DNA from 3 places in the Clostridium sp. 10cd* genome. Region 3 is predicted to be linked to each of the others. Evidence: riboswitches for the same ligand, from Rfam matches in the RefSeq annotation. Region 3 holds a riboswitch; each other region holds the start of a gene.

Region 1 (10,521 bases), 1.3 Mb from region 3:
CTGATCCTTGAGCTGATGGCTCTTTGGCAGCCCCTTCACATACCATGCAGCATGTCCGCGCATTTCTCGAATACCGACGAATTCACCCTTCAGATTACACAGGCGTTTTGCGTGCAGTCTGGCCATTGCGAACGTTTCCTCCAGCGTTACCTCCGGCATATGCTTACCGCATTCCAGATAATGGGCAATATCCTTGATCAGCCAGGGATCCCCCAAAACACCGCGGCCGATCATGACAGCATCACAGCCGGTTTCCTTCAGCATCCTCTCTGCATCCTCACCGCTTCGCACATCCCCGTTCCCCATTACGGGAATGGATACGGCTTCCTTCACCTTTTTAATATAGGACCAGTCTGCACAGCCCTCATACATCTGTTTTCTGGTTCGTCCATGCACAGCAAGTGCCTGCACTCCGACAGACTCCAGACCGCGGGCAAGCTCAAGACAAGTAATCTGATCCATATCCCAGCCAATCCGCATTTTTACGGTAACCGGTTTTTTCACACTCTGAACAACCGCCCTGCTCATTTCCACAGCATGATCAACATCCTTCATCAGGGCGCTTCCCGCAAAGGATTTCACAATTTTTGTGACAGGACATCCCATATTGATATCAATGATATCACAATCGGTTTTTTCATCCAGAAATTTTGCGGCATATACCATTGTCTCTATATCATGTCCGAAAATCTGCATGGCCAAAGGATGCTCCTGTTCCTCGACATCCGTCATACCTACTGTTTTTTCATTATCATAATACAGCGCCTTATCCGAAACCATCTCTGTATAAATAAGACCGGCACCAAATTCCTTGCAGATTACACGAAAGGCAGGATTGGATATCCCTGCCATCGGTGCGATTACCACCTGATTCGGTATTACAATATCTCTGATTTTCCAGCTGTTATTTGGCATGTGCATCCATAAACCTTTCCAGCTCCAGAAGCTCTTCCTCGCTGAATTGATATTTCTCTCCACAGAAATTGCAGGTAATCTCACAGCCGTGATCCTCTTCGATCATCTGCTGGCGTTCCTCCTTTGGAAGGGTTGTCAGAACACGCTTCATGGTTGCACGATCACATTTACAGCGGAATTCAATATCCTGTCCTGTCAGGATTCTGACATCGTCAAACAGATCACGGAGAATATCCTCCAGACTTTCATATTCCTGAATCATCGTGGACATATGCCTTAGATTTGCTACAATCTGTTCCACCTTTACGATATCCTCTTCCTCTGCATCCGGAAGCATCTGGATAATCATGCCGCCTGCGGAAAGAATGGAATTATCGGTATCAACCAGTACACCGACACTGACTGCGGACGGTGTCTGTTCACTTGCGGTAAAATAGTAGGCAAAGTCATCACCGATTTCACCACTCTGCAGAGCAACGGTACCGCTCCAGTTTTCCTTCATGTTCATATCCTTCACAACTTCCAGATATCCGTCTTTTCCCACAGCAGCTCCGACCGCCAGTTTTCCGGTATCATTGTATTGCAGCATGATATGCGGGTCACTCACAAAGCCGCGCACATGACCGTCACTGTAGGCATCTACCAGAATGGTACCGATGGGACCTCCGCCGTTGATGCGAATCGTAATCTGTTCCTGTGCTGTTTTCAGCATGCTTCCCATCATGGAACCCACAGTTAACACACGTCCCAGGGTAGCCGCACTAGTCGGCCATAAATCAAAACGTTTTCTTGCTTCCTCCGCCATATGCGTAGAAGAGCATATATAGATTCTCACATGCTCATTGCACGCAAGCGCCTTTACTAAATAATCTTTCATCATAGAAATCACTCCCTGCCTTACAGGCAACTGTAGTATACCACAAAAACCTGCAGAATGAGAAGAAAATCGACTTCGTTATACTGTTGTGTACGTTGAATGCTGCAGGCAAGGAAAAAGAGGGTGAATGTATCTGATATATAGAAAAAGGTACAGTATTATCTAATCCTGTACCCGTCGTATGCATACGTTAATCGTACGGCTTGATTTCCACTGTCTTTTTATCAAAGTCTAGGAAGATCTGAAACGCATTGCGGTTCTCATCCTCATCCCATATTTCCACGAATCGCGGGGTTACCTCAATCAGAATCTCCGTATCCTCATGGCTGTATGCATTATAGCTCTGCCACAGATATTTCTTATACAAGGCTTCAAACCTTCTTCCCGGCTCGTCCACGACAAGCCCCTTGTTTACGGCGATTCCCTCTACCTGAACGCCACCTGTGCAGAGTGCCACCTGCGGGTTTCGATACAGCTGCTGTGTCTTGCGGAAATTCTTATCGGTCTTGAAATAGATTTTTCCATCATAAAACAGACAGCTTACATTACGCACCATGACGTAATCATTAACGCTGGAGCCAAGTGCCATAATTTTGGAATCTCCCAGTTTGTGAAACAGCAATGCTACTCCTTCTTCAAATGTCATCTTCTTTTCCTCCTTACTGACGATTTGCGAATCGGTGAATCATCGGACTTATTTTCTTGTATACGGCAAAGGTAATCAGGCAGCTGATACCGTATTTTATCAGGTTAAACGGTACGATGCCCAGTATCACCATGGTAGTGACAGAATTCATCATCGAATTGACCTTGGAACAGGAAAGGATAATCTGGTCCATATTCATATCATACAGGGCAACATAGAACGGAATAATCAAATACAGATTGGTCAGCACTGCAACAAAGGTACTAACCAGAGTCCCTGCTGTCATTCCCAGCAGTGCTTCCTTTCGTGTCTTCTTGTGACGGTACAGCAAAGACGCAGGCAGTACCAGGGCAACTCCCAGCAAAAAGCTCTGCAGCTCTCCGGTAAACATGGAATTGGATCCGGAAATCACCATCTGAACCATAACACGGATAAAGACAATCAGAACACCTGCCACCGGTCCCAGAGCGAAGGCTCCGATCAGCTCCGGAATTGCGGCCAGATCAAAGCTTAGAAAGGGCGGCATAAACGGAATGGGAAAGCGAAACATCATCAGTATCGCTCCCAGTGCACCAAGCATACCGATCAGGGCAAGCCGTTTTGCACTCATGTTGTTTTTCAATTCACATCTCCTCCATTTCAAAAAAACACCTGACTACGAAAAAACTCGTCTTCAGGTGTGCGTTTACAGAAAATGTCTTTTCTCATCCGGACTTTACCGTCGGTGCCAGAATTTCGCTGGCTCAGCCGCTCATTACGCGGGTCATGGACTATCACCATCGGTAGGGAATTTCACCCTGCCACAAAGACTTGTTATTCAATTTTGAATGCAGGTCATGCGTCAACACAATCTGTATATTCATTATAGCTCATGAAACAGCATGTGTAAATAAGAAACAGAAATGTAAATTTTTTCATGTATCTGATGTAATACGCATCGCCAAGTAGAAAACAGTACAGAAAAGAAACACCGGGTTCTAGCCTGTTGCTGATAAAATATGTGAGCAACCTGCTGTTTTGTAAGGTGCTTTTCCTTTCATTCGTCTTTAGTGTATGTAGATTCCAATAAATATCAATAATTCGTGGATTATTTAGGAATTCAGCATCTTCCATACGTATATAGGGGTGTAAGGAACCCTTACAGAATGGAGGACATATAAATGTCAAATGCAATGAATCAGCTAAACTACAGTAACGATCTTTTTTTTAAGTACACCCTTTCCCGTGAGGATGAAGGCTCTGTGTACGCCCGCAACACCATTATTGAACGCGTTACCGGAATCCGGGTAAAGGAAAGCACTGTGCTCAATCCCAATCTGGATCCGGACATTATCGGAAAGAAGCGCATCATTCTGGATGTTCATGTGAAGGATGAACAAAACCGTCATTTCAATATCGAGATGCAGACCACCTACAAGGGATTAGCGGAAATGATGCGTTTTGAATTTTACGGTGCCAGAGCATTGAACAATCAGCTGAACAGCGGTAAGAAGTATAAGGATTTAAAGCCGGTATATCAGATTATTTTCATTGACGAGTATGCATGGAACAACAGAAATCTGATCAATCAGTATCAGATGCGCAATGAGCAGGGAGAGAAGGAAAGCTACTATCCGCTCATCCTTCGCACCTATATTCATATGCCGGCAATCAATGACATCGTAAGGGAGAAGGAAATACAGAGGCTGAATGACTTTGAACAGCTGGTGTATCTGTTTGAAAACAATGGAAAAAATGATATACTGAAGTCAAAGGAAAGGCTGGTGAAGGTATTCATGGACAAGTACGAGGAAATGCAGAAGGATGATGAGCTGTGGTCAACCGCAATGGCGATTCAGATGGGGGAGGCACGTTACCGCTATGGCTTGGAGGACAGCTTTGAAGAAGGAAAAAAGGAAGGAGAAGCATTGCTGTTAATAAAGCAGCTTAAAAGTAAGTATCATGAGGATTGCTCAGCCTGGCTGCTCTCTTTGAATGATGAACAGTTTGAAGCCGTATCCAACTTGATACTGGTCTGCAACACTTATCAGGAGCTGAAGAATCAGGTTATGTCAATGTAGTAATACATACAATCCCAAATAAGAAAACTGTTTTATAAGCATAAGACTTTATAAAACAGTTTTTTCATCCAACTTTCTGCCGCATCCGTATCACAGGTATTAAAAATATTGTTAAAATTACATGATGGGATGCTGCATATTTTTAACAGGTATCAGGCGCTCTGCGTTAATGCATGGAATGCTCATAGATAAGGAAATCATACACCTAGAACTCAGCGCAGAATTTGATAACATCCTTTAGGGATATGCTTTCCTTCAGCAACCCATACACTTCCTTCAGCTTATCCGCGGAGTGAAAATTCTCATACATCTTCATAAGAGTATCCGGATTGCTGTTTTCCTTCACCACAGCATACCGCATAGCCGCAGCTGCCGCAAGTAGGATATACCCGCATTTCTGTCCATATTTTTCAGCAAGCCGAAGAGGCTCATACAGCCGCTCTTCTTTGTTCAGCTTCCGTTGTGCCTGCCGCGCATTCCGATACACCGTATCATAGATTTCCCGATTACGGAATTTATGCACTGCTCGCATGGTAAAGGCAAGCTGCACATCCTGTTCCACTGCATATTCTCTTGCGATGATTGTACTGACAACCGGTACTGCTCGATCCATCAGCTCCATAATCTGCGGATCATTTGCGGCTTCTCCGTAAACCTCATATTGCAGATAATCCCCAAGATACGCAACAATCGCACTCATGAAATTATACGTATAAATTTTTCTTTGAATCAGGGATGGAAAATCTGCTTCCAGCGGCATTCCCACAATGTCTGGAATCATCCCCTTTACACTGCCGTCCACTGGCAGCTCTGCGACATCCTCGCTGATCAGTGCCAGACTTTTTTCCTTTGGCTGCAGTGTTGTACAGAAGATCACACCCTCGGAAATGCTGTCGGATATATTCGCATCCACAAGCGGCTGTTTTACGTGGACACCGTTTTCACAGCATACGATCCGCAACTGCTTTTCACCACACAGTTCAGCCGCAGCACTCAGTAGCCCTACCAGCTTCTTTATATTGCCTGCGAATACACTTGTCGTAATCAAATCTGAGTGTGCCAGCTTCTCTATGACTTCCTCATCCGCTGTCGTATAAGCATCATAGCCGGTAACAGTAACCGGCTCCTTCCCATCACCGAAGTAGTGAACGGTATAGGATTTTTCCGCATTCAGCCGGTCGATAAGCTCTTTATTTTTATCAATAAACGTAATATGATATGCATTTGTCTGCAGGATGGGTGCGATAAAGCCGCGCCCTGTCTGTCCTGCACCAATAAGTACTGCCTCTTTCATGTTCCTCCAATCTCCCATTTCTCCATGGGTCCATATCGCAAGGCGGTTGACATCTTTTTAACATGTAGAACTTGCTTTTCTACATTGCTTTTTCTACAGCCCATGCTATAGAAAAGCAAAATACCTTATGGAAAGCGGCCTGCGCTGCAGACCGCTGTACTCTTATACAAGTGGTTACATTTAACCCTTGTGCTTTCTATCCCTTGCTTTTTCCTCCGGATACCGGAATGGTGACACCGGTAATATAGCTGGCATGATCAGAAATCAGATAACAGATCAGATCCGCTACCTCATACAGATGGCCCGGTCTTCCCAGCGGTATAGAGGATTTGTAGTTTTTAAAGAACTCCTCCGGTCTGGTGTTGACATCCCAGCCGCGACCGTATGCCTGTGCTCTATATTTTTCATCATTATTGGCAGGAGTACGGTCCAGAATATCCGGTGCCACACCGACAACACGAATATTATACGGTCCCAGCTCCTTTGCCCAGGAAATTGTAAAGGCATGAATCGCAGCCTTTGTGGCAGAATAGCAGCTATGTCCTCTGGAGCCCATCAATCCTGCACAGGAGGATAGGTTGATGATAACACCCTCCTTTTTTCCATACAATACGCGTGTTACCGCCTGTGATACCAGAAAGGTTCCCTTCTGATTGACACCAACCATAAAATCAAAATCCTCTTCGCTCAGCTCATACTGCGGTTCGCTGCCATAGTAATCCACAAGGATCCTCGGTCTGGTCACACCGGCATCGTTTACCAGAGCATCCACCGTGCCGAATTTCTGTACAACGGCATCAACAGCAGCCTCAACCTCTTTTTTGTTTCGGATATCCAGATGCACATACATCCTGCGATCATCCTCAGAAAAATCCTTCGGCTTTGCCAGATCGAAGATTGCGACTCTGGCATTGCAGGCAAGCAGATCCTTTACCATGGCTTCTCCGATTCCCATCGCACCACCGGTAACTATCACAACCTTGTTATTCAAGTCAATCCATTGCTTTTGTTCCATACATGCTCCTCCTTATACGATACCGAAGAAGGAAAGTACCACAGACAGCACCAGGATGGATACCAGAATGCGCACATACTTCGGACCGCTTTTCTTAATATAGAAATAAATGCCAAACACGACGAACAGCGGCAGAATATTCGGGAAAATCTTATTCAAAACATCCTGCAGCAGCTGTTTTTCACCAACTGCATTTGCCCATGATATCGGTGTAACAAGCTTTACATAGGTGGAAGACAATGCCCCCATCATAAACAGACCAAGCACGCTGGCTGTCTTGATAAACTGATTCAGCTTACCGGATTTCAGAATGGATACCACTGATTTTCTACCCAGTGTATAGCCCTTTGTGACAAGTGTATACGCAAGAAATGTTATGGCAACACCCCAGATCAGCAGCGGTCCGACACCTGCCAGCCAGTTCCCCTCTGCGGCCAGTGGAATAAACATGGATAGCAGCAGCGGACGAAGCATTCCGTGATTGATGGTGTCTCCAATTCCTGCCAGCGGTCCCATCAGACCAACCTTCAGGTTGCTGATCATATCAGCGGAGGCCTCCAGTTCTTCACTGCCCGCCCCTTCCTGCAGCATAATCGCACGCTCCTCCTCCAAAGCACAGGTCATACCGAAAATAACGGAGCCCCAGGTTGCCTCAGAGTTGTAGAACATTAAATGACGCTGTAATGCTTTTTTGTATTCCTCCTCATCCTCCTTATACAGCTTCGCAAGAATAGCACTCATACCATAGGAGAATGCCGGAGCCGTCAAACGCTCAAAGCCGGAATTTACCTCGGCGGTAAGATAATATTTTGCCCAGCCCTTGATTACCTCATTTTTCTTCAGATTAAGTTCGCTCATATCAGAAATCTCCTTCATCATCATCCACAGCGACTGTGCTGCCTGTACTGTTGGTAAACTGCGATTGAAGAATTGCAATACAGATTGCAATTACCGCAATTCCAATCGTATTCATTCCTGTATAGGCATACATCGCAAAGCCAAGAATAAAGTATGGGATAAGCTCCTTTTTCCCAATGACCATGATAGTTACCGCAAAGCCAAGTGCAGGAAGCAGACCGCCTGCCACACTCAGACCGTTCATCGCCCATGCAGGAATCGCATTCAGGAACGCGGATACGGCATCGGTTCCAAACAGCAGTGCCAGTGTTGTCGGAAGAACACGCAGCGGAATGGAACAGAAGAACGGATACCAGAATTCCGCTCTGCCCATTGCCTTCATATCACCTTTTTCAGCTGCCTTGTCCGCAAGGTGGACAAAGTAGGAATGATAGGTACGCTTCAGATTATCCAGCAGAACTCCCAGAAGTCCTACCGGAACAGCAATGGTTACAGCGATATCCGGCTCTAATCCGGCTGCCAGTGCCACCGGAATCGTAATGCAGGATGCCAGCGCCTCATCCGCAGGCAGTGTACCTCCCGGAGCTATTGCGCCTAAATAAATCATCTGCAGAGATGCGCCGATTTTCATCGCATCCCCCAGGTTTCCCATAATAAGTCCAATCGGAACCGCCAGCACCAGTGGCTGACGGACGAGATGCAGTGTACCATACCAGAGTTTATTGGTTGCCAGCCAGTAGAGTACACCAAATACCAGGGCTAATCCTATGTTCATAAATATCTCCTTTTCATTTCATTTTATAATTCCTGAAATATGCTTTTTAATGCTCCCTCTTTGCTGTACCATGCGGTTTAAACCCTCGTTTTCACCGCATGTCAGCATTATTTCCCTCGTACTTCCTTCAAAGCGTCGTGGAGTGTGAAGGCCGGATCCTTCGGCGTTACCTGCAGCGTTACCGCTACTCCCTCATTCTGCATAGCCTCCAGCATTTCCGCTTCCTGTTCGCTTAACGACAACTCATTTGAAATCATGACCTTGTTTGTCCCGTTGCCAAGACCACCTACCTGCAGTGCCTTCATCGGAAATCCCAGATCAAAGGCCTTCTTTGCATTTTCCACAGATTTAAACAAAATCAGCAGCTTCTTATCCTTGAATACATCCTTTTTAAATGCAGCTACCGCTTTTTCAATCGGACGTATTGCCACCTTTACTCCCGGAGGCGCCGCCATCAGGAATACCTGTGCCAAAAACTTGTCTGCCGCCAGCTTATCATCCACAATCAGGATGGAATCTGCGGATACCTGCTTGATCCAGTTCGTGACAACCTGTCCGTGCATCAGTCGAAAGTCGATTCGTATCAGTTTGATTTCTGTCATGCTCTTCACCCTCTTTCTTCATCGAATGCAATTGGATTCGGCTGTATGATGGACGCTCTGGCCGCCTCAAGACCAGCCTCCATTAACTCCTGGATCGTGCATTCTTCATTGTTGCGCTTCAAGATCAGCTCTATCAGCATCGGCAGATTGATACCGCACACTACATGGAGTGAAAACTCCCGCTGCAGCATCATGCCCACATTGGAGGGAGTTCCTCCATACAGATCCGCCAACACAAGGATTTCTCCCTGAACGCCTGTTAGATAGTCTCTGACCTCCTCGTAATACTCCTCTATTGACATTCCGGACAATAGAGAAACTGCATGAATATGCTCTGTCTTTCCTGCAATCAGCTCTGCGCTTTTGATCAGCTCCTCTCCAAATCTACCATGATTCAGTATCACATACGTTATCGGCTCTATCACTTCTTCACTTCCTTTACCTAATGTTCAACGGCCTTTGAACTACACCCTTACTTTACCATTGCACGAGCCTTTTATTTTTTCTTTTATTGCACCAGCAATCGTGCAGCTTTTCCGAAGGATTGCTTTTTCCATTCTGCACGGATGCTCGTGCAATAAGATTAAAATATTTTTGAAATGGATTGGGGTATACTAGAAAATGAAACAGAGGGGGTAAGGATTGCAGGTGATAAAATGCTGACAAAGAGACAATACTCGATATTATCTTTTTATGTGGAAAACCGGGGAACGTATGTTTCATCCAATGAACTCGCTGCTATGTTTGATATCAGTGTACGGACAGTAAAAAACGAGCTGAAGATCGTCCGTGATTTTTGCGATTCCTATTCCTCATTTGTACTGGATACACTTGCAGGAAAGGGAACCAGATTATGTGTACTGGATGATGCGGCATTTGAAAAGGACATGGAGATTCTGCGCAAGAAAACGCTGCAGCTTTCCTGTAATACAAAAAACCGAGTTCACTCCGTTATGAAAATGCTGATGGATGCGACCGGCTATGTATCGAAATACACACTGACAGAGACCTTCTATATCAGTGAATCCACACTGTATCACGCACTGAACGAAATCAAAAAGCTGTTAAAGCAATACGATCTTGCACTGGTACATAAAACAAATCTCGGCTATAAGATCGAGGGCAGAGAAATTGACAAGCGGATGTGCATCGCAAAAAATGAAATCAATGATGAATCCACCGATCACTTTGCATTATCCGAGGATGTATCGAATATATACAATGTAGTGGCTGATGTGTTTTTCAAATACCATTATCAGATCAATGAACAGACCATTCAGAATATTACTGCGCATATCGCACTCACACTGCGCAGAGTCAGAAAGGGACATTTCATTGAACAGCAAATGGAACAGGATATGCCGGATTCCACAGAATATCAGATTTCCACGGAAATACTGACGCGCTTTCTTACCAGATACCGCATCAAGAAGCAATACATGATGAACGAGATCAATCTGTTGACGCAGACCATTCTGG
Region 2 (10,521 bases), 2.1 Mb from region 3:
TAAGCATATCAGCGGCGACAATATCTGGACTGGCTCCAGTGAAGATAGCACGCTGCCAGGTAATCTGACTCATCTTTTGATGGGTCTTTTTTAATCGTTGACGAATGATTGTTTTGCTGGTATAAAATTCGAAAGAATGGTAAAATTCTCTAGTATGTGAAGGAGGAGTTTTATGCAGGATGTACTACAGGATGTATTCCATGATGCGTTACCAATGATACCGTTTTTATTTCTGACGTATCTACTTATGGAGTACCTGGAACATAAAAGCAATGACCGTTTCCAGAAGCGGCTGGAATCCGCAAGAGCTCTGGGACCGCTGATTGGTGGTATCTTAGGCATTGTGCCGCAATGCGGCTTTTCTGTGCTGGCAAGCGGTTTGTATATGAACCGTTCCATTTCACTTGGAACCTTACTGGCTGTTTTTATTTCAACCAGTGATGAGGCTATTCCGATTCTGGTCGCACAGCCGAAGCAAATCAATGTCCTATTCTCTGTTATCGCAGTAAAGCTTGTTATCGCAGTACTGGTTGGATATATTGTAGATTTGCTTGTACGCGGACACCGGTTAAAGGAAAACCATCCGCTGCATGATATTCATGCGGAGTGTGAGAAAGAGAGTGTGGAGGAACATCATTCCATCGTCTATATTGCTATGATTCGTACCATTAAAATCTTTATTTTTGTCTTTGCTGTAAATTTTGCATTGTCTGTTTTCATTTACTACATTGGGGAGGATACACTGCGTACCATATTGGCACAGGGCTCTTATCTGCAGCCAATGCTTGCGGCTCTGGCAGGATTTATTCCCAATTGTGCAGCCAGTGTGATTCTGGCACAGCTGTTTATGGACGGTGTGCTGTCCTTTGGGGCACTAACCGCCGGACTGATTACCAGTGCAGGACTTGGACTGCTGGTGCTGCTTCGTATGTATGACAACAAAAAGGATATCCTGCGCATCTTTGCCATTCTCTTTGTGACAGCAATCACAAGTGGGATTGTATTGCAGCTGTTTTAGGCCATGGAAGCATGGTCTTCTTTTTTTCAGTACGAAAGTATAGTATAATAGGTGCAAAGGGGTGCAGACTATGGATTATAAGGAAGAATTTACACAGCTGATCGAGGAAAACAGGCTGGACGATGCACGTATACTGCTGGAGAAGCACAAGCTGTACGCGAGTGAGGAGCCTTTTTATTATGGGAATATGGGATGGATTCTGAATCATATGGAGCGCTATCAGGAGGCGGAGGTATTTCTGCGAAAAGGGCTTGTTTATTTCCCGGAGGATGGTTGGATATATTCTCAGCTGGGCTTTTCACTGGATCGGCAGGGGAATATCAGGGATGGACTGGATGCTTTGCTGAAGGCTTTGCAGCTTGGCTTTGATGAGCCCTGGCTGCATGGTGAGATTGGCTGGTGTTATAAGGAGCTGGGCATTCTAAAAGACGCAATTACATATTTTGAAAACGGCTTGCTGGATGATGAACGAAATGTCTGGCTGCTTTCGCAGGCTGCCGAGGCATATTACGGGCTTGGTGACAAGGAAACAGCTGAGGAATACTATGTGAGGAGCTACCGTATCCTGCCGGATGAGGATGCACGCTTTGATCTGGCGAGGTTTTACAAGGCCTGTGGGGAATATGATAAGGAGATCCAAATCCTGCAGGAGATTCAACATGAGCATTACCAGGACTGGAGGGAATTTGAGCTTGGATTTGCTTATTTCCAGAAGAATGAACCGCAGGAGGCACTTTTGCATCTTTTAAAGGCTTTGGAGCTTGGAAGAGATGATACAAGCGAGCGAACGCTGCTGGGAGATGTGTATCGTTCCCTGCAACGTATCAGGGAATCGGATGAGCAGTATAACACGGCTCTGGAGTACTTTGAAAAGGCATTGCAGAAGGAAACGGATACCTATTGGATCTATCAGGAAATGGTCTGGATTGCGCATAAGCAGCAGGACTGGACAAAAAAGCTTCAATATCTGGAGCGAGCCAGTGAAGTAAAAAAGGATGATCTTTGGCTGATGTTTCATTATGCCCGATGCTACAGTGATCTGCATGACCATGTTAAGGCTATTGCAGCCTGTGAGTTCTGTCTGCAGCATGGAGAGGAAGGCAGGGAAATGCAGGATCTGTATGCGTGGAATCTGGGAAGAAGCTCTCAGGGGGAGAAAGCCATTGCTGTTTTGAAGAAGCGGATTGAGCGCTTCGGAGGTGAAGCCTGGAATTTCAGCGAGCTGGGCTGGAATTATACACAGCTGGAAGACTATAAAGAAGCGATTCGCTGCTTTAAAAAGGCCTATGATCTGGAACCGAAGAATCCGTTAAACTGTTCCATGCTGGGGTGGTGTAATCTGCGGCTGAATCAACTGGATGCGGCCTTATCATTTCTTTTGGAAGCTCGTCAGCTGGGAAGGGATGACGGCTGGCTGCATTCCGCGTTTGGGGAGCTGTATACGGAAAAACAGAAATATGCGCAGGCTCTGGAGCATTATCAGAAAGCCCTGGAACAGGGCTATAATGAAAATTGGATAAAAAAAGAGATTACACAGCTTGAAGGACTGCTGGAGGAACGAAACGAAAAAGCATAAGGACAGGAGGCTTGCATATGTGCGGAAGATATTTTTTTGAATTACGAGAGCTGCCTGCATTCGCAAGGCTGAAGCATAAAATCGAGCAGCAGGCGCTGTTTGAGTTTGCCAGAGAGGAAGTATTTCCCGGCAATCAGGCACTGGTACTCGTCAACGGACAGGATGAGTTTTCGCTGGATGTGATGAAATGGGGAATTGAGGGACCGTATGGTAAGCTGATCAATGCAAGAAGTGAAGGTATTGAAAAGAAAAAGACCTTTCGCCCCATGCTTTCTAAGAAATGTCTGATTCCCTGCAACGGATTTTATGAATGGGTGAAGGAAGGAAAGCAGAAGCAGAAAATACTGATCCAGCGCGAGGATGCTCCTCTGTTTTATCTGGCAGGAATTTATAATGAGCATAAGGAATTCGTGATTGTGACAGGGGAATCCGTTAGACAAATGAAGGATATCCATGATCGTACTCCCATTCTGATGCTCGAGGATCAGATTCCGCTGTATCTGCAGGACGAACTGGAATTTCAGGTAGATAACGAACGACTGACATTTACGGCAGTGGATACCAGGAAAGCACCTGTACCGGCTAAAAACAGCCAGCTGTCACTGTTTGATGAGGATGAGCGATGAGGCAGGCCAGAATTTTGTCATCGGCGTTTCTGCTGTTTCTTCTCTGGTGGCTGCTGGCTGTCTGGATGGATAATGATTTTATCATTCCCTATCCCCTCGATGTTTTGAAGCTGATGGGAGCGCAGCTGCAGTCTGCGGCATTTTATCAGAGTACACTGGTGACGCTGCTTCGCTCATGGGGCGGACTATTGGCGGCATTTGTAATGGCCGGGGGTTGTGCATTCCTATCCTACCGCATTCCTGCCTTTCATGATTTGTTTTATCCAATCCTGCTGCTGACCCGCAGTGTTCCCAATATTTCCTATATCATCGTTATCCTATTATGGTTCGGCTCGGAGAGCAGTGCGGCAATCGTCAGCTTTCTCATCATTTTCCCAACGATATACAGCAGTCTGTACAGTGGTCTGCAGCATATGGATGAAAACCTGAAGCGAGTCGTTCAGCTATATCCGGAGAGTCGCTGGTATTTGCTGCGCCGTGTCTATCTGCCGCTGCTTTCTTCCTCTATACAGGCATCGTTATCCAACGGGATTTCGCTGACCTTTAAGGTGGGTGTCATGTCGGAAATCATGGGGCAGGTACCGATGGGGATCGGACGGCAGATGAATTTATGCAGGCTGACCTCGGATATGACCGGTGTCTTTGCATGGACCGGATGGATTATACTGATCTTGCTGCTTATGGATGCTCTGCTTCATTTCGCAGGCAGACAAAAGGTCTGAAGAATTGCTTTGAGAATATTTTCTTTAGGAATTGAAGCTATGCAATGATAAAAACGGGAAGGAGAAATATCATGAAGGATCACATTCAACTGCGGCCTGCACGGCAGGAGGATGCGGCTGCATTACAGTGTTTGAATGCTGATGTGCTAGGCTATGACTGTTCGCTGTCAGATACACAAAAGCAGCTGCGTCGTCTGTTACACATGCCGCAGCATCTCCTTGTGGTGGCTGAAAGAAAGCGGGAGCTTATCGGCTATGTGCATGCACAGGATTATGATATTCTGTATGCAGCGCCAATGATAGATATTTTGGGAATTGCAGTACATCCGGATTACCAGCAGCAGGGAATTGGAAGCAGGCTGCTTGCGGAGGTAGAGCGATGGGCAGAAAATCAGAATGTCTGTATGATTCGTCTTGTTTCCGGCGAGTACGTACAGGGGCACATGCCTTTTATGAAGCAAGGGGCTATGTGCGTGAGAAGCGCCAGCTCAACTTCAAAAAGATCATCAAAAAGCATGAGGAGTAGGCCTTTGGTATGTTGGAAAGGATGAAGTAATCCCTTGATACATGAATCGATAGCAGCTGCTTTCCATCAGGGTATGGCTTGCATAATAAAAAAAGCATCCGCTTTATCTGAATTCAGACCGAGCGGATGCTTGTTACTGTTTCTTTATAACCGGGGATACCTTTTTATAAGATAAGAAGACAACAATGCTGCACAGGACACCCTTTAACACATTGAATGGGGTGGTTGCCATCAGCACCAGTGCAAGCAATCCGTTAATGTTTGGATTTACTGCATGGCCAAATTCGATAATGCGATCCAGTGGCAGGTTCATAAAATAGGAATAAGCCGGCAGCATTACGAAATAATTCAGAAGTCCTCCCAGTATCGTCATACAGATCGTTCCTGCAATCAGACCGAACAGGGCATGCTTTCTCGTTTTATCCCTTTGATAGATGATTGTGGCCGGAAGTACAAAGGAAAGACCAATCAGAAAGTTGGTAAGCTCTCCGACGCCCATCGTAATGGTTCCTCCGATGAGCAGATTCAATGCGATTTTCAGAGCTTCAATGCAGACGGCTGCCCAGGGGCCAAGAGCAAATCCTCCAATCAATACGATAACCTCATCGAAGCCAAGCTTATAAAAATCAGGCGCAAAGGGAAGGGGGATTTCAAACATCATGACCAGAAAGGCCAGTGCTCCCAGAATACTGATTTTGGCGATGGTTTGTACACTCATCCTGCTTTTTGTTGAAACATATGCTGACATATACGATTCCTCCTGTCTGTGTCAGCCTTTTTTCAAAAGAAAAAAGGTTTTCAACAAAAACCTTTAGGGACATATCGAAAAAAACTTAACTTCTTTCATCCAGACTATACTGTCGCCACCGGAGTTTCACACGGTTCTGCCTTATGGCTTGCGGGGTATACCGCCGATTGGGAATTTCACCCGACCCTGAAGTTTTTTGTCGAGTATATCATAGCAGTCTTTTCTCATTCCGTCAACACAAACGCTCCATAAACTATATGTCAGTAATTTCCGTCTTACTGTTGTCAGCTTTTTATGAGCCCTCAGTAAAAAAAAGCAATTGAGAGAAAGACGGTTATATCCTGTGTTGTTATACATCTGTTTACTTTTCACACTACACAACGCTGTATATCATCTTCCACACAGTGGGCTATAGGCGCAATCTCCGATTGCTGTGCAATTCCTGCGGGAAGCTGGTAAAACATGGGCTTTTTGTGTGATATTGTCGTAAAATTCCGACAGGCTGGAAATTGGAAAGGGAACGTGATATAATATGTCACAATCGAAGGGAGTTTTGAAATATGAAATGGTTTCAGAATTTTATGCGCGGGAGATACGGTGTGGATCAGCTGTCTTTTGCGTTATTGATTCTGTATTTTGTAATCACGATTCTGGGCACTGCTTTCCGTATCCCATATATCGGCTATGTGGCGCTGCTGCTGATCGTATGGTGCTGGTTTCGTATTTTGAGCAGAAATACATATAAGCGCTCACAGGAAAATGCGAAATTTATGGGGTGGATCTACCCGATTCAGAATAAATGGAGAACAAAGAAACGCGAATTTCAGGATCGCAAGACACATAAGTATTACAACTGTCCCAACTGTAAGCAGCGTTTGCGTGTTCCGAAGGGGAGGGGTACAATTACGATTACCTGCCCGAAATGTAAAACAAAGTTTGACAAGCGTACGTAACAGTTACTGCCGAAGGAACATACTCACGGCAGTTTTTTTCATACAGGCAGATTCCCGAGGGAAGCTTCTTGTTCATGGGAGAAACAGCCATTTCTCTGCTTATTCACACCTGCGTGATTAGTCTGAGCTCTCTACATCCAGCCTACCCTCGCGTCCCTCAACCTATGATAAAGCCTTTTTAGGTACATCAACAGAGTTTCCATGGTTCTTCCAATTTTATTCTTATTAGTGAACGCACAGAAAAAGCCTAGTAAGCCGGGGTCCATACCTATGATTCAGGCTTTATTTCCCATGACCAAGGAAGAACCGTGCAGCTTTCCTCTGGTGGTATTCGCGTTCAGCAGCGCTGTTTCTCTTTCAGACTGTTCGGATCTGTATAAGGCTGGATGCATCGTCCGGTATTCGCAAGCCGCAGAAAGCATCATAAAAAAACGCCAGATGCTGGCGTTTTCTGTTTGTTTATTTTACTTCATCGGATACTCTTTCACGATAATACTGACGGCGCTCATGCGGCTTCAGCCCCTTCTTGCGAAGACGGATGCTGTCCGGTGTGATTTCCACCAGCTCATCATCATTGATCCATTCCAGAGCTTCCTCCAGCGTCATGTCTCTTGGCGGCGTCAGACGCATTGCCTCATCATTTCCACTGGAACGAATCGCTGTCAGCTTTTTGTTTTTCAACGGATTGACATCCATGTCAACGTTTCTAGCGGATTCGCCGATGATCATTCCCTCATAGACCTCGGTCTGTGGAGAAATAAACAGGGAACCGCGCTCCTGCAGATTCCAAAGGGCATAGGTCATAGCTCCTCCGGTTTCTGTGGAGATCATGGCACCGTTTGCACGCTGTGTGATTTCTCCCTTATAAGGCGTATATCCCTTGATACGGCGAACCAAGGTACCCTCTCCGCGTGTATCATTGATGAACTCGCTGCGGTATCCGAGTAATCCTCTTGTCGGTGCCTCATAGGTGATACGGCAATAGCCGTTTTCTTCCACCATGTCCACCATGACGCCCTTTCGCAGGTTCAGCTTATTGATGATTGTTCCGCTGTATTCTTCCGGAGCCAGTGCAACAACTTCCTCCACAGGCTCTACCGTCTTTCCGTTTTCATCCTTGTGCAGAATAACCTCTGGCTTGCTTACGGCTACCTCATAGCCTTCCCGGCGCATCTGCTCCAGCAAAACAGAGATATGTAATTCTCCGCGGCCGCTGACCTTGAAGCAGTCTCCGCTGTCTGTCGGCTCCACCTTCAGTCCGACATTGACCTCCAGCTCCTTTTCCAGACGCTCCTTCAGATTACGTGAGGTTACATATTTCCCGCTCTTTCCGGCGAACGGAGATTTGTTGACGATAAAGTTCATGCTCAGGGTAGGCTCTTCCACATGAATGCTTTCCAGCGGCATGACATGATCCTTTTCACACAGGGTTTCTCCGATCATGATATCCGGAATACCGGCTACCACAACGATATCACCGCTTCTCGCTTCTTTTACAGAAACACGGCTCAATCCACGGTAGACAAAGACCTGTGAGGTTGTATTGGTACGCTCATGTCCAAACGAATCACAGATTACAACGCTTTGCTGTGCATTCAGCACACCCTGATAAATACGTCCGATGCCCAGACGCCCGATATACTCATCGTAGGCCAGCGCACTGATCTGCATCTGCAAAGGCTCCTCATCCAAATCCGGATAGGCTTCACAATGCTTCAGAATCGTCTTGAACAGCGGTTCAATGGAATCACTTGGTGTATCCATATCATACTGAACGATTCCCTGCTTGGCCACACCGTATAAAATCGGGAAGTCAAGCTGTGCATCCGTTGCATTCAAATCCAAAAACAACTCATACACCTCATCCACAACCTCCTGTGGACGGGCGTCCTTTTTGTCAATCTTGTTGATTAACAGAATCGGGCGAAGCCCCATCTCCAGAGACTTGCTTAATACAAAGCGCGTCTGCGGCATCGGGCCCTCACTGGAATCCACCAGCAGAATAACGGCATCAACGGTCTTAATGATACGCTCTACTTCACTGGAGAAATCCGCATGGCCCGGAGTATCTACAATATTGATTTTAACACCATCATGGATAACACTGCAGTTTTTGGAATAGATGGTGATACCACGTTCCCGTTCCAGATCATTGCTGTCCATAACACAGTCGACAACTTCTTCATTGCTGCGAAATACATCACTCTGACGAAGGAAGGCATCTACCAGAGTAGACTTTCCTGCATCGACGTGGGCAATGACCGCGATATTTATAATCTTTTCTTTTTCATTCATATTTAATTCCACCTTTTAGACCAACTATAATGATAATACGAAATCGCCTGAATTACAATTTTTTTCGCAGAATAATGCATTATTTTCGCCTGTTTTTCCATATACTTGAAGGAGCAGGTGATAATTCATGAATGTTAGACGTATTGTATGCCCTTTCCTTTGTCTGCTGCTGCTTTGCGGCTGCAGATGTGAGAAGCTGGATGAGAATAAGAATCCGAATCAGGAAATTGGAACGACCGTGCAGGATATCCAATATAAGGATACCTATTTGGAAAGCATCATGTATCCGAAAACAGACATTGCAAAGCTGGACAAGAAAATCAAGGATACGGTGGATACCTATCAAAAGCATTTTCTGGAGGCGGTGAAGCCGTATAAGGAAAAACGCAAGGCGGAATTCAATATAACCTGGCAATCCTTTTATAAGGATGATCGATATGTTTCGGTAAAGCTTGCCATCTATCAATGCATTTATCAGAAGCAGGAGTATGTGGAAACGATCGTATACGATACAAAGAAACAGGATTTTCTTCATCTATACGATATTTTTGACGCGGATAGGATACAGCTCCTTTCCGCAAAAGCATCTGACTATTTTCAGAAACGCTTTCCCAAGGAATGCGATAATGACCGTTTTCGCACCCATATTTCCGCAGTAGAGGATAACTTCGACCGTTTTGTATTGAAAAAGGACCGTATGGTATTCTACTTTCCACAAAAAACCCTGTTTGATGAGGCGGCCACGTTTGAATGCGGCTATGACAGCCTCGGGGATGCCGTAGATTTAAAGAATGAAGCACAGCAGACAATCGTCCCCTATGAGGATATTCTCAATGAGCCCATCAAGAATATCGATCCGAATAAACCAATGATCGCCCTCACCTTTGACGACGGACCGAGCAAGCGCTATACACCTGCGATTTTGGATGCTTTAAAGGAGTATGGTGCAAATGCGACCTTCTTTGTCCTTGGCAGCAATGCGGATAATTTTCCGGATATTCTGCAGCGCATGGTGCTGGAGGGGAATGAAATCGGAAATCATACGTATTCACACAAGCAGCTGACGACGCTGTCAAAGGAAAACATCGAGGAGGAAATCATTGCGACGCAGGAATCCATTTATGATATCACACATCGCTATCCGGATGTCATACGGCCGCCTTACGGCAGTAAGAATAAAACGGTTATGGACTGTGCAAAGGGAAAACGTATCGTCACCTGGTCACTGGATACGAGGGATTGGCATGATCGTGATGCAAAGGTTGTGGTGGAACGGCTTCTCAAGCAGGTACAGGACGGAGACATTATCCTGATGCATGATTTATACGCCTCTACAGCCTCTGCTGTGCAGGAGCTGGTGCCAAGGCTGCAGGAGCAGGGGTATCAGCTGGTGACCGTGTCTGATCTGTATACGTACAGCAGGCATATCCGCCATTCCTGAGGGCTGCAGAGAAATATGCATGGGCAGTATGATGACGGCGGTTATTTACGTAGACAGCTGGGCTGTAGAGAGAGGCACCGGCTACAGGCTGGAGGGAAAATCAGGAAACCAGTAACCATATGCCGTTATGATGACAGGACTGTTACAGAAGTTATCAATGAGTGCCTGCGACAGTCCCTGTGTATAGGCGGATGCGATTTCTGTATCACCTTATCAGCAGGAGGCAGGAGGAAGATCAGAAAAAAGCTGACCTTCTTTTCATTCTGTTTCAGAAAGAAAAAAATACATGTCTTTCAAAATTGCTTTTTATATGGTATAATAATCAAAAGAGAAAGCTGGGAATGTATGAATTTTCTTATCCTATCCCCGCAATTTCCTGCGACAAACTGGAACTTTTGTGATCGATTGAAGCTGAACGGTATCAATACCCTGGGAATCGGTTATGAACCGTATGAGGAATTGCGGATCGAGGTCAGGCATGCGTTGCAGGACTACATACAAATACAACAATATCAATCCTATGATGCAGCATTGCGGGCAGCAGCGTTTTTCACATATCGCTATGGGCGGTTAAACGGTATGGAATCCTTTCAGGAAGGATGACTGTTTTTCGATG
Region 3 (10,521 bases):
AGAAGACAGATTGCTAGGCGTTCAAAACATGAAATACTATTTTGTGAATTGCCTGAAATGAAGCAAATTGAATATGGTATGAGTGATGAATATTCTTGTGATTATGTATCGTTTCAAGTTATGCATTTTGTAATTTATGTAGCTGATGAAGAATTAAGTACAGCGTTGAAAGAATTAACAGAGAAACAGCGTAATGCTATCTTGTTGTATTTCTTTCAAGGCATGAACGACAGAGAAATCTCAAAATTGTATCATGTATCACGTTCAGCTATCAATAGCAGACGGGATAGAGGACTAAGAAAATTACAGAAGTTATTGAATGAAATGGAATAGGAAAAATGAAAAAAGATTATGGTTATCCCTCTTACGACCTTATTTACAGAGCGTCTAATGGAGATGAAAAGGCAGTCAGAGGAATTTTAGACTTTTACAACGCTTATATCTCTAAAGTATGCTTGCGTCCATGCTATCATGCAAATGGTACTGTAAATATGCAGGTTGATGAAGAATTAAAAGGTCGAATTCATACAGAAATGATGAAAGCCATTTTAAGGTTTGAAATCAGAGAGAAGTAGTCAAGTGGTATGAAAAAGGGAGATACACAGTTTCATTTCATGTGCTATCTCCCTTGTGGTTTATATTGTCATATCAAGGCTCTTCAATCGTGGTAAATTCGTGGTAAAATAAATGTTTTTCAATTTTGAAATTGCTTATAAATGTAGTGTTTATGGGAATAATTCAAAATCTTATATAAAATTTCTCTCGAAATCATTAAACGAAATAATTTCAATCATTTAGTGATGATTGCTCATAAAACAGGCAGTATAGATATCGTTCGTTATAAGAGAGATTTTGCACTATACGTTACAGCCCTTTTCATGATAAGCCTACTTATCCTGGTCTATCACTACAATCTCTGATTGTCTTATCTAGTCATGTTAGCAAAATACGATTTTTCTTAGCAATTCAACCGAAAAGCGTTTGACTCCATCCAGAAATATTTGTGAAATATCCACAAGAATAAATCTTCTTGAAAGTAAAAAAACACATCGACAGTTTGGTGTCAATGTGCTTAAAACCCTTTAAAATGGCGTCCCTGATTGGACTCGAACCAACTACGTTCCGCTTAGGAGGCGGACCCTCTATCCGGATGAGGTACAGGGACATTTGTGAAATATCTTGGTTTTTGTTTGAAATTGCTAGGAATAAGGCCTAAGGTGAGCGAAGGCTGAAAAGACCTGTAGTATATCCTTTTAACTGCAAGGATAACTGTAAAATATCCCGTATCCAATCAGAAACGTAATTTCTACTTGTTTCTGGCTTGTATACAACCTTATTATGGGATAAAAATAAATGCCGTCTTTAGTATTATACCATAATCTTTTATAATGAAAAGATGATAAACGCAAAAATTAAACGGATATAATTCGAAATAATCAGCTTCTGCATGAGAAAAGCAGAACAGTAAGAGTATACACCGTTCTGCCTGTTTTTAAACATCAGGATAGGGAATGCTGTCTCGCATTGTTTGGCTGAGGACGAAGGCCGGGAATCCATGGCAGTAAAAGCATTAGGATTTGACGTACGAGAATAGCGGATAGCGCCAGTATTGCGGTCAGGATAAGGAGTCGAAAGGATAGTAACGTGATATGAAGCAGATTATGAAATAATAGAATGGCTAATATGAATCCTGCAGTCATGCAAATGCAGATCAGCGTCCGCAAACGATTCAAGGGACGTGAGGAATGGTATACAGCCAGCATGGAAATAACTGCAACACATACATACATCATTGTAACCGCCTCATCATAGCGGATGGAAAAGCCGTCACTCATGAACTCGATAGCCAAAAAGCTGTATACAATGGCAATCGCGTTGGGTAGCGCATTGCGGAGTACGGTGGAAAGAAAATCACCATTCACTTTCCTGTGATCCGGTTCCAGCATGGTAAGGAAGGATGGAAAGGCTTCTATTGCAAGATCAATCAGGGTTATCTGAATCGGGATGAATGGAAAAGGAAGATTCATAACAATACAGAGGACTGATAGCAGGATGGAATATATGGTCTTAATAAAGAACACTCCGGCAACTCTTGTCGCGTTATTCACCACGCGGCGTCCTTCCTTCAGAATCATCGGCAAAGCTGAGAAATCGGAATCCAGCAATACAATTTGTGACATCTGCTTAACAGCATCACTCCCCTGTGCGATTGCAATACTGCAATCCGCTTCCTTCAATGCAAGCATATCATTTACACCATCACCACTCATTGCGACTGCGTGACCCTTTTTCTGCAATGCCTGTACAAGCAGCTTTTTCTGTAACGGAGTTACCCTGCCGAATACAGCATACTGTTCAGCAAGCTGCTCAATAACGAATGGATCATCACCGATTCCACTCATATCCAGGCAGGCATTCCAGTTATGAAGTCCTGCCTGCCTGGCGATAGCGGAAACCGCAGTTATATGATCACCGGATATGATTTTGATATTCACATCCTCCTCCCGAAAAAACTGCAGCGTTTTTTCTACATGCGGACGTATGGTATCGGTAAAGATGACAGCATACAAGGGTTGGATGATTGGGAGTGGCGCATCCTTGTCGATCACCTGAGCACATCTGCCGATCACAACCATTCGCTTACCTTCTTCCATAATAGCAGAAAAGGAAGTATCCAGCTTCTCCAGCAGCTTTTCCGGCGCTCCCATAACCAGAGAACCATAGCCTTCAAAATATGCGCTGCTCCATTTGCGAAGCGAGGAAAATGGAATCCTCGCTTTCGGCTCATGTACCGCACAGGGACTGATCTGCGCACAAAGCGCCTGATAGGTTGCATTGTTATCGTCGCTGTAGTGTAAAAAGGAGCGAATATATTCCATATCTGTTTCCGCTTCATCGCAAAGGGGAAGCAGCGCTTCCACCTTTAAATCTCCGGTGGTGATGGTTCCTGTCTTATCCAGACACAATGTGTCGACATTGGCCAGTGTTTCCAGTGAATACAGATCCTGTATAAGAACCTTATGCTTTGCCATGCGGCTTACTCCCGCCGCCAGGGATACACTGATCAAAAGAACAAGACCCTTGGGAAGCATTCCCAGCAATGCAGCGGAGCTTGTGATAACACTTTCCTGTATGGAATCTCCCCGAAATCCCCAGGCCTCCAGAAACAACAAAATACCTAAGGGAATAATTGCATAACCACTCAATCTTGTAATACGCTTCATGGCATTTAACAGCCGGGAATTAACTGCACGGACTTCCTTTACCTCACTGGCGATACGATTTGCGTAATTCTCCTCACCGACATGGATAATCCGTGCATAACATTTTCCGGATATTATGGAGCTTCCGGATAAAAGCTGATCCTTTTTGCGTTTATGAATGGGATCGGATTCACCACTTAATAAGGCTTCATTAACTTCAGCCTCTCCCTGTATAAGGACGGCATCACAGACAATCTGTTCACCGCTGGACAGAACCATGATATCATCCACAACGAGATCCTGAACATCTACACTGCATACTACACCATCCCGCATGACGGAAACCTTTTGCCGCATAAGCAGGGAAAGGTCATCTACCAGTTTCTTCGCATGCAGCTCCTGCAGAATGCCAATTACGATATTGCAGATAATCACAGCTAGAAAAAATAAATTCGACCAGGCATTTACCAGCACCAGTCCCAGTGCAATCAATATATTAAGCAGATTAAATAGGGTGCATATGTTTTCTTTGAAAATCTGCCCGTGAGTCTTCGTAATAGAATGCGATACGCTGTTTCTCTGATGATTTCTTATGCGTTCTTCTACCTGCTTCTGTGTAAGTCCTTTGATGGCTGTGTTCGTAACTTCCATTTCATCACCTAAACTTTCTTTATTGTCTATTATGGCCAATAATCGTTAAGATTCTTTTCGTATCTTCTTAAGAATGTATAAACTTTTTGTTATGTGAGAGGAAATTTGTTGTTTTCTTAAAAAAAACAAAAATTAAAGTGCATAAACACAAAGTCTTTGGCAATTCTGTTATAATAAACTTGTATATATGAGGTGAGTGGAATGAATAATGATAAGAAAGCAAGGCGTCGGCATCAGAGAATCTGTGAAGTGCTCCAGGAGCAGGAGCATATGCAGGTTCTTGAGCTGTGTGAGCTGTTTCATGTCTCACCGGCAACTATTCGAAACGACCTGACAGTACTAGAAAAAAAGCAGCTGCTGAAACGTATTCCCGGTGGTGCGGTAAGTATTGGAAGAATGCCGCAAAATACTATTTTTTCTGCCAGAGAATCGCTCCATATGGATCTGAAGGATAAGATGGCCGACTACGCCGTTGCGCATCTGATCAAAGAAGGGATGAATGTGGCATTGGATGCCGGTACCACCTGCTGTGCTATTGCAAAGAAGCTGGCAGACGCATCCTGCCGCTGTACGGTTATCACCTATTCTCTTCCTGTAGCCAATGCCCTTGTTCATTGTGAGCATATAGAGGTGTTTTTAATGGCCGGACGGCTGGATAAGAAGCACGAATCGTTCCATGATGATGTGGCAGTTGAGGCAATGAAGCGAATGAACAGTGATGTATTTTTTCTTTCACCCAACGGAATCGATCCGATTGCCGGAATCACCAGCTCTGCAACCGATGAAAATATAATGAAGCGCATGATGCATGAGCATGCAGAGGAAACAATAGTTTGTGCAGATCACAGCAAGTTTCTCAAAAAGGCATTTAAAACGATCTGTCAGCTGTCAGATATCAAGGGGATTTTGAGTGACAGTGAGCTGAGCGGGGAGATACAGCAGAAATACAGTGCTATGGGAGTACGCTTGTATCTGGCAGAGAAATAAGACCGATATGAAGCTGTGGCTTCTGATGAAATGAACTGTTTCAGGAAAACAAAAAGGGAATCCGCCAATTGTATTAAACAATAGAATACGGATTCCCTTTTTCATACATTCTTAAATGAGAAAGCAGCCGCAAACGTTTGCATTCCTCAGTATTCATAATCAACAGTTGCACTGCCACTTCGCACGGCATGAATATAAGGCTTTACCTTTTCTACATGGTAGGTGTTTTTCTGATAGTCCTCCAATGCCTGCCGATCATCCACCACAAGCTCCAGAACGACATCATAAGAACGCTGTGAATGCAGATAGTCAATTCCGACCTGCACCTCCCGCAGAAATGGAATCTGCTCCTTCATGGATAAGAACAATGCCTTCACTTTCTCACATTGCTCGATGGAATTATCCTTCATTTTCACAAACAGTATGTGCTTTACCATAACTTCCTTTTCCTCCTTATGATTTGAATTTTACTTCGATGCTGTACTGCTCTTTGATTTCCGGTATCATATTGAAGAATTTACGGATTGCGGATTGCGATTTTGTCGCCGCCTCACTGAGCAGCCCGTTTTCCACTGCTTCATCCGCTACCTTATCCTTCTGCTGAGTTGCAAATGCCGTATAGTCCTCAATGCTGATCGGATTGAAAATATTCTTTGTTTCATCATATACCTCTATGCTCTTCTCATCGATGATATTACTCAGAATTTCAACCTCCGGCAGTAAAACGGTTATCGTTTTTCCTTTTACATCAACCTCGGCCTGATCCATTCTCACACCGGCCTTCAGCTGTCCTGCATACGTAAGCAGAAAGCTTTTTTTTGTCAACGGGATATTCCATCCGTTTAAGGTCAGTGAATTCTCAAATTTTCCCACCTTCGTATAATTATATTCCATGACGGCAAGGTCATTGACCTCCTGCAGCTGCTGTGTCAGTGCTGTTGATGTGATTTTCGGTTCACTTTGTTTTCCTCCGAAAACGGTTCCTGCAAAGAAGATGACCGCAGCCAGTATACAGATGGCCACAACGCCGCCAATAGCTTTCTTTGTTTTCCCAAGGGTATCCAGTATTTTCATTCTCTACCTCCCGCTATAGGTAAAATTATATCATATTTGACAGATGAAGCCTATATGCGATATTCTTACATTTTTCTTTCTGCCGAACCTGTGTTTAGCCCGCAGCTTCATTATGAATGCCGGTGAAAATTTCTTATGTCTTTTTTGCAGTACAAGCTTTCTTTTCCTATCTGTTCGTGATACCATAGGGATACGCATGGAGGGATCGTATGCTTTTTTCTATTAAATATGTACATAGACTAAAATGGAATGGTCTGTATCAATCATTGATGTGGAGCTGCTTTGGTATAATGTTTATGCTTCTGTATCCGGTTAGTCCTGATTTGATGACGTTTATCGGAGGCGTTATGCTGCTGTTTCAGGGTGTACCGCAGCTTATTTTATTTCTGGAGGAGGACGAGCGTTTTCTGATTTCACTACTATCCCTGGTAGAGTGTCTGCTGGTCAGCTTTCTGGGGGTGTGGATGCTGACGAATCCGGAGGAGGTTTATGACACACTGCCGGCTGTTCTGGCCTTTGTCACCTTTCTGCATGCTTTCAGCAATTTGATTATTACAGGTAGAATACGGCATCTGCAATATTCAAAATGGTGGATTGCTGCGCTTGTTACGGCTGCGAAGATGACAGCTACAGCTGCACTTGCCGTACAATTTCATTTACATAGTGAATTTATGGTTGTGGGAACCGGAATTTGTATGCTTCTGGATGCTGCTAGTGATATTTGGATGTGGAAAAAGCTGGAGGCATTGATCATTCAGGATATGGGAATATAATGTGCGGAGATTCCGCACTTTTTTTGAATCATTTTCAGAGCGTTAACAACTTCAAATTGTTCAATGCCTTTGTAATGCTGTATTCTAAACGTTTTAGAAACCCCTTTTTTAGGGGTATTTTTCGTATCTCCACTAATCTTTAAATGTGATAATATGTAGAAGTAAAGGGAAGGACAGTGACAAAACAGGCAGAAGCTGGAGGAAGAAGAGAAGTAAGGAGAGCTGAGTCATGTGTGTAAGAAGATATGAGGATAACTGGGGAGAACTGAAGGGGAAGCTGATGGAGCGGGATGTGCTGGAGGTGCTGTCGTTCAGTGCATTTGCACAGGATGAAAGCGACCTGGAGGAGAAGCTGCGCTACTGTGGAGAAAAGGATATCCACATACAGGTGAAGGATGCACGGATAACACCGGATGTGTATCTGGAGTTTCCCAAACAAAAGGATATTAAGAAATAACCTGTGTTTACCTGCTTGCAAATTATTGTATTTGGATAAACGAGAAAAAAACTTTTTATTGACAGATATAATATCAGATATTATAATTGTCCGTAATTGAATAACTATCTTCAGGGCAGGGTGTAATTCCCTACCGGTGGTATAGCCCACGAGCCGAAAGGCATGATTTGGTGAAATTCCAAAGCCGACAGTATAGTCTGGATGAAAGAAGATGAAAGTAAGTTTATGCTTTTTTTGCGTGCTCTGGAATGATTTTATATTGTTTCAGAGCATTTTCTTTAATCGCATAAATCCTCTTTTGCATGTCTTGGATAGATTTTATTCAAGGCATGTATTTTTTTGGAGGTGTAAAAATGAGCGATACAGAATACATGAAATTAGCAATAAAACTGGCAAAAAAAGGTGCTGGCTATGTCAATCCTAATCCTATGGTTGGGGCAGTAATTGTAAAAGATAATCGAATTATAGGACAGGGATACCATGAAATCTTTGGTGGATTGCATGCAGAGAGAAATGCATTAAAAAATTGTAGGGAGTCACCTGTAGGAGCAACACTTTATGTAACACTTGAACCATGCTGTCACTATGGTAAGACACCACCTTGCACAGAAGCAATTATTAAAAGTGGCATTACAAGAGTAGTCGTCGGAACTTTAGACTGTAATCCTATTGTGTCTGGAAAAGGTGTAAAGGTACTTGAGGAAAACAACATTCAAGTTGTGATAGGAATTTTAGAAATGGAGTGTCAACAGTTAATCAAAGTTTTTAGAAAATATGTTACAAGGCATATTCCTTATGTTTTTATGAAATATGCAATGACAATGGACGGGAAAATAGCAACTTATACAAATCAATCAAAATGGATAAGTGGCGAAAAAGCGAGAAAACAAGTACATCAATTCAGGCATAAGGTTACTGCGATCATGGTAGGAGTGAATACCGTTATTCAAGATGACCCTTTACTGACATGCCGATTAGAAAACGGGGAAAATCCTATTCGTATCGTATGTGATACAGATTTAAGAACACCCATTACATCAAAAATTATCAAAACAGCGAATGACATTAAAACATATATCGCTACTTCTTCTATTGATGAAAGTAAGATTGCTCTTTACAGAAAATGTGGTTGTGAAATTATTTATACGAAGAAAAAAGGTAATCATATTGACTTAATGAATTTAATGCAATGTTTAGGAAATATGCAGATAGACAGTCTACTTTTAGAGGGTGGAAGTGCAATGAATTGGAGTGCTCTTGAGCAACAGATTGTTGATGAGGTGCAAATTTATATAGCACCTAAAATATTTGGTGGGAGTGCAAAAAGCCCTGTAAGTGGTCAAGGTGTTGCTTTTCCTAATGACGCCATTATGCTTAAACCATATGCTTTTTCTCAAGTGGGAAATGATTATTTCATAGAAAGCGAAGTGATTTATCCATGTTTACAGGAATAATAGAAGAAATCGGTAAAGTAGAAAGAATACAGAAAGATACTTGTAACTGTAAACTATCCATTAAAGCTTCAAAAATATTAGAGGATATACATTTAGGCGACAGCATAGCAGTCAATGGTATCTGCCTTACAGTTACTTGTTTCACTCGACAATCTTTTACAGTTGATGTGATGAATGAAACATGGAACAGAACGGCTCTTAGCCTGTTAAGACATGGAAGCCTTGTGAATTTAGAAAGAGCTATGCCTATGAATGGCAGGTTGGGCGGTCACATTGTTACGGGGCATATTGATGGGACAGGCAGAATATCGTCTGTGCGTAGAGACAAAAATGCGGTGTGGTATCAAATCAATACGCAAAGAGAAATCTTAAATCTAATTGTTGAAAAAGGTTCGATTGCTATTGACGGTATTAGTCTTACTGTCGCAAAAGTATCGAAAGCAGATTTTTCGGTATCCGTTATCCCTCATACTTTGGAGCAAACAATTCTCAAGAATAAACAAGTCGGGGATATGGTAAACCTTGAAAATGATATATTAGGGAAATATGTGCAGAAACTCATAGACAACAGCAATGAAACAGAGTTGTCGAAAGAGTTGTTATGCCGATACGGATTTTAGCAGAAAGGATAAAGGAATTATGAAATATCAAAAAATAAAAGAGGCATTGCAGGCGTTACAAGAGGGAAAACTTGTTTTGGTTATGGACGATAAAGAGAGAGAAAATGAGGGGGATTTAATTTGTTCGGCACAATTTGCGACAACAGAAAATGTTAATTTTATGGCGACTTATGCAAAAGGCTTAATCTGTATGCCTATGAGTGAAAGTCTGGCTAACAGGCTCATGCTTTCCCCTATGGTTGAAGATAATACAGATAACCATGAAACTGCCTTTACAGTTTCTATTGATTATAAGGATACTACAACAGGTATTTCTGCCGAAGAAAGAGGATTAACGGCTCGTATGTGTGTGACTGAGAATGTAAATCCCTTTGACTTTCGTAGACCGGGGCACATGTTTCCTCTGATTGCAAAGAACGGAGGTGCTTTGGAAAGAAATGGACATACAGAAGCAACGGTTGACCTATTGAGGTTGGCTGGCTTAAAAGAATGTGGCTTATGTTGCGAAATTATGAATGAAAACGGGAAAATGATGAGAACACCTGATTTAATTCAGTTTTCTCAAACACACCATATACCTACCCTCACAATTAAAGAATTACAGGAATACAGAAAAGTATATGATTTGCTTGTAGAATGTGTTTCGGTTGTAGAAATGCCTACAAAATATGGGAATTTCAAAGCACATTGTTATATCAATAAATTGAATGGAGAACATCATGTTGCATTGGTTATGGGAGATTTGAATAATGGAAACGATGTGCTATGTCGTGTCCACTCAGAGTGCTTAACAGGAGATGCCTTTGGCTCTTTACGCTGTGATTGTGGACAGCAGTTAGATAAAGCAATGAAAATGATTGCAGAAAATGGTTCTGGTGTATTGCTTTATATGCGACAAGAGGGACGAGGTATCGGGCTTGTCAATAAACTAAAAGCCTATCATTTACAGGATAACGGTATGGATACACTTGACGCCAACCTTGCATTAGGATTTCAAGGCGATTTAAGAGAATATTATATCGGTGCACAGATTTTAAGAGATTTGGGAATAAAATCATTGCATTTACTTACAAATAATCCTGATAAAGTTTATCAGTTAGAAGATTATGGAATGAAAATTTCAAGCAGAGTACCGATTGAAATAGAAGCAAATCCTTATGATAGTTTTTATCTAAAGACAAAGAAAGACCGAATGGGACACATTTTGAATATGGAGGAAAAATAAATGAACACTTTTGAAGGAAATTTAGTAGCAGAAAATATAAAAATCGGTATTGTTGTAGCAAGATTTAATGAGTTTAT

The links. A riboswitch is a leader RNA that binds a small molecule or an ion and turns the genes downstream of it on or off. The one in region 3 is predicted to bind FMN.
Region 1: linked by a shared signal. The riboswitch ahead of ACG3M1_RS21360 (ECF transporter S component) and the one ahead of ribD (bifunctional diaminohydroxyphosphoribosylaminopyrimidine deaminase/5-amino-6-(5-phosphoribosylamino)uracil reductase RibD) in region 3 are both predicted to bind FMN.
Region 2: linked by a shared signal. The riboswitch ahead of ACG3M1_RS15070 (ECF transporter S component) and the one ahead of ribD (bifunctional diaminohydroxyphosphoribosylaminopyrimidine deaminase/5-amino-6-(5-phosphoribosylamino)uracil reductase RibD) in region 3 are both predicted to bind FMN.

The regions. Positions count from the first base shown of each region.
Region 1 is NZ_CP172347.1:4,289,136-4,299,656, forward strand. Features, by position in the region: gene dusB (tRNA dihydrouridine synthase DusB) at 1-921, opposite strand, end outside; gene hslO (Hsp33 family molecular chaperone HslO) at 905-1,795, opposite strand; gene ACG3M1_RS21355 (pyridoxamine 5'-phosphate oxidase family protein) at 1,983-2,438, opposite strand; gene ACG3M1_RS21360 (ECF transporter S component) at 2,452-3,060, opposite strand; FMN riboswitch at 3,131-3,252, opposite strand; gene ACG3M1_RS21365 (PD-(D/E)XK nuclease family transposase) at 3,599-4,498, shown strand; gene ACG3M1_RS21370 (mannitol dehydrogenase) at 4,704-5,792, opposite strand; gene ACG3M1_RS21375 (sorbitol-6-phosphate dehydrogenase subunit) at 5,989-6,807, opposite strand; gene ACG3M1_RS21380 (PTS system mannose/fructose/sorbose family transporter subunit IID) at 6,820-7,665, opposite strand; gene ACG3M1_RS21385 (PTS mannose/fructose/sorbose/N-acetylgalactosamine transporter subunit IIC) at 7,667-8,440, opposite strand; gene ACG3M1_RS21390 (PTS sugar transporter subunit IIB) at 8,548-9,042, opposite strand; gene ACG3M1_RS21395 (PTS sugar transporter subunit IIA) at 9,048-9,467, opposite strand; gene ACG3M1_RS21400 (BglG family transcription antiterminator) at 9,699-10,521, shown strand, end outside.
Region 2 is NZ_CP172347.1:3,039,370-3,049,890, reverse strand. Features, by position in the region: rRNA gene rrf (5S ribosomal RNA) at 1-61, shown strand, start outside; gene ACG3M1_RS15095 (putative manganese transporter) at 173-1,018, shown strand; gene ACG3M1_RS15090 (tetratricopeptide repeat protein) at 1,089-2,594, shown strand; gene ACG3M1_RS15085 (SOS response-associated peptidase family protein) at 2,612-3,220, shown strand; gene ACG3M1_RS15080 (ABC transporter permease) at 3,217-3,942, shown strand; gene ACG3M1_RS15075 (GNAT family N-acetyltransferase) at 4,014-4,493, shown strand; gene ACG3M1_RS15070 (ECF transporter S component) at 4,602-5,216, opposite strand; FMN riboswitch at 5,300-5,414, opposite strand; gene ACG3M1_RS15065 (hypothetical protein) at 5,777-6,169, shown strand; gene typA (translational GTPase TypA) at 6,629-8,464, opposite strand; gene ACG3M1_RS15055 (polysaccharide deacetylase family protein) at 8,592-9,905, shown strand; gene ACG3M1_RS15050 (hypothetical protein) at 10,251-10,508, shown strand.
Region 3 is NZ_CP172347.1:986,621-997,141, forward strand. Features, by position in the region: gene ACG3M1_RS04910 (sigma-70 family RNA polymerase sigma factor) at 1-333, shown strand, start outside; gene ACG3M1_RS04915 (helix-turn-helix domain-containing protein) at 339-575, shown strand; tRNA gene ACG3M1_RS04920 (tRNA-Arg) at 1,089-1,165, opposite strand; gene ACG3M1_RS04925 (HAD-IC family P-type ATPase) at 1,500-3,854, opposite strand; gene ACG3M1_RS04930 (DeoR/GlpR family DNA-binding transcription regulator) at 4,056-4,841, shown strand; gene ACG3M1_RS04935 (Dabb family protein) at 4,988-5,278, opposite strand; gene ACG3M1_RS04940 (DUF4230 domain-containing protein) at 5,295-5,915, opposite strand; gene ACG3M1_RS04945 (hypothetical protein) at 6,125-6,688, shown strand; gene ACG3M1_RS04950 (hypothetical protein) at 6,918-7,145, shown strand; FMN riboswitch at 7,248-7,362, shown strand; gene ribD (bifunctional diaminohydroxyphosphoribosylaminopyrimidine deaminase/5-amino-6-(5-phosphoribosylamino)uracil reductase RibD) at 7,499-8,599, shown strand; gene ribE (riboflavin synthase) at 8,584-9,219, shown strand; gene ACG3M1_RS04965 (bifunctional 3,4-dihydroxy-2-butanone-4-phosphate synthase/GTP cyclohydrolase II) at 9,239-10,444, shown strand; gene ribE (6,7-dimethyl-8-ribityllumazine synthase) at 10,445-10,521, shown strand, end outside.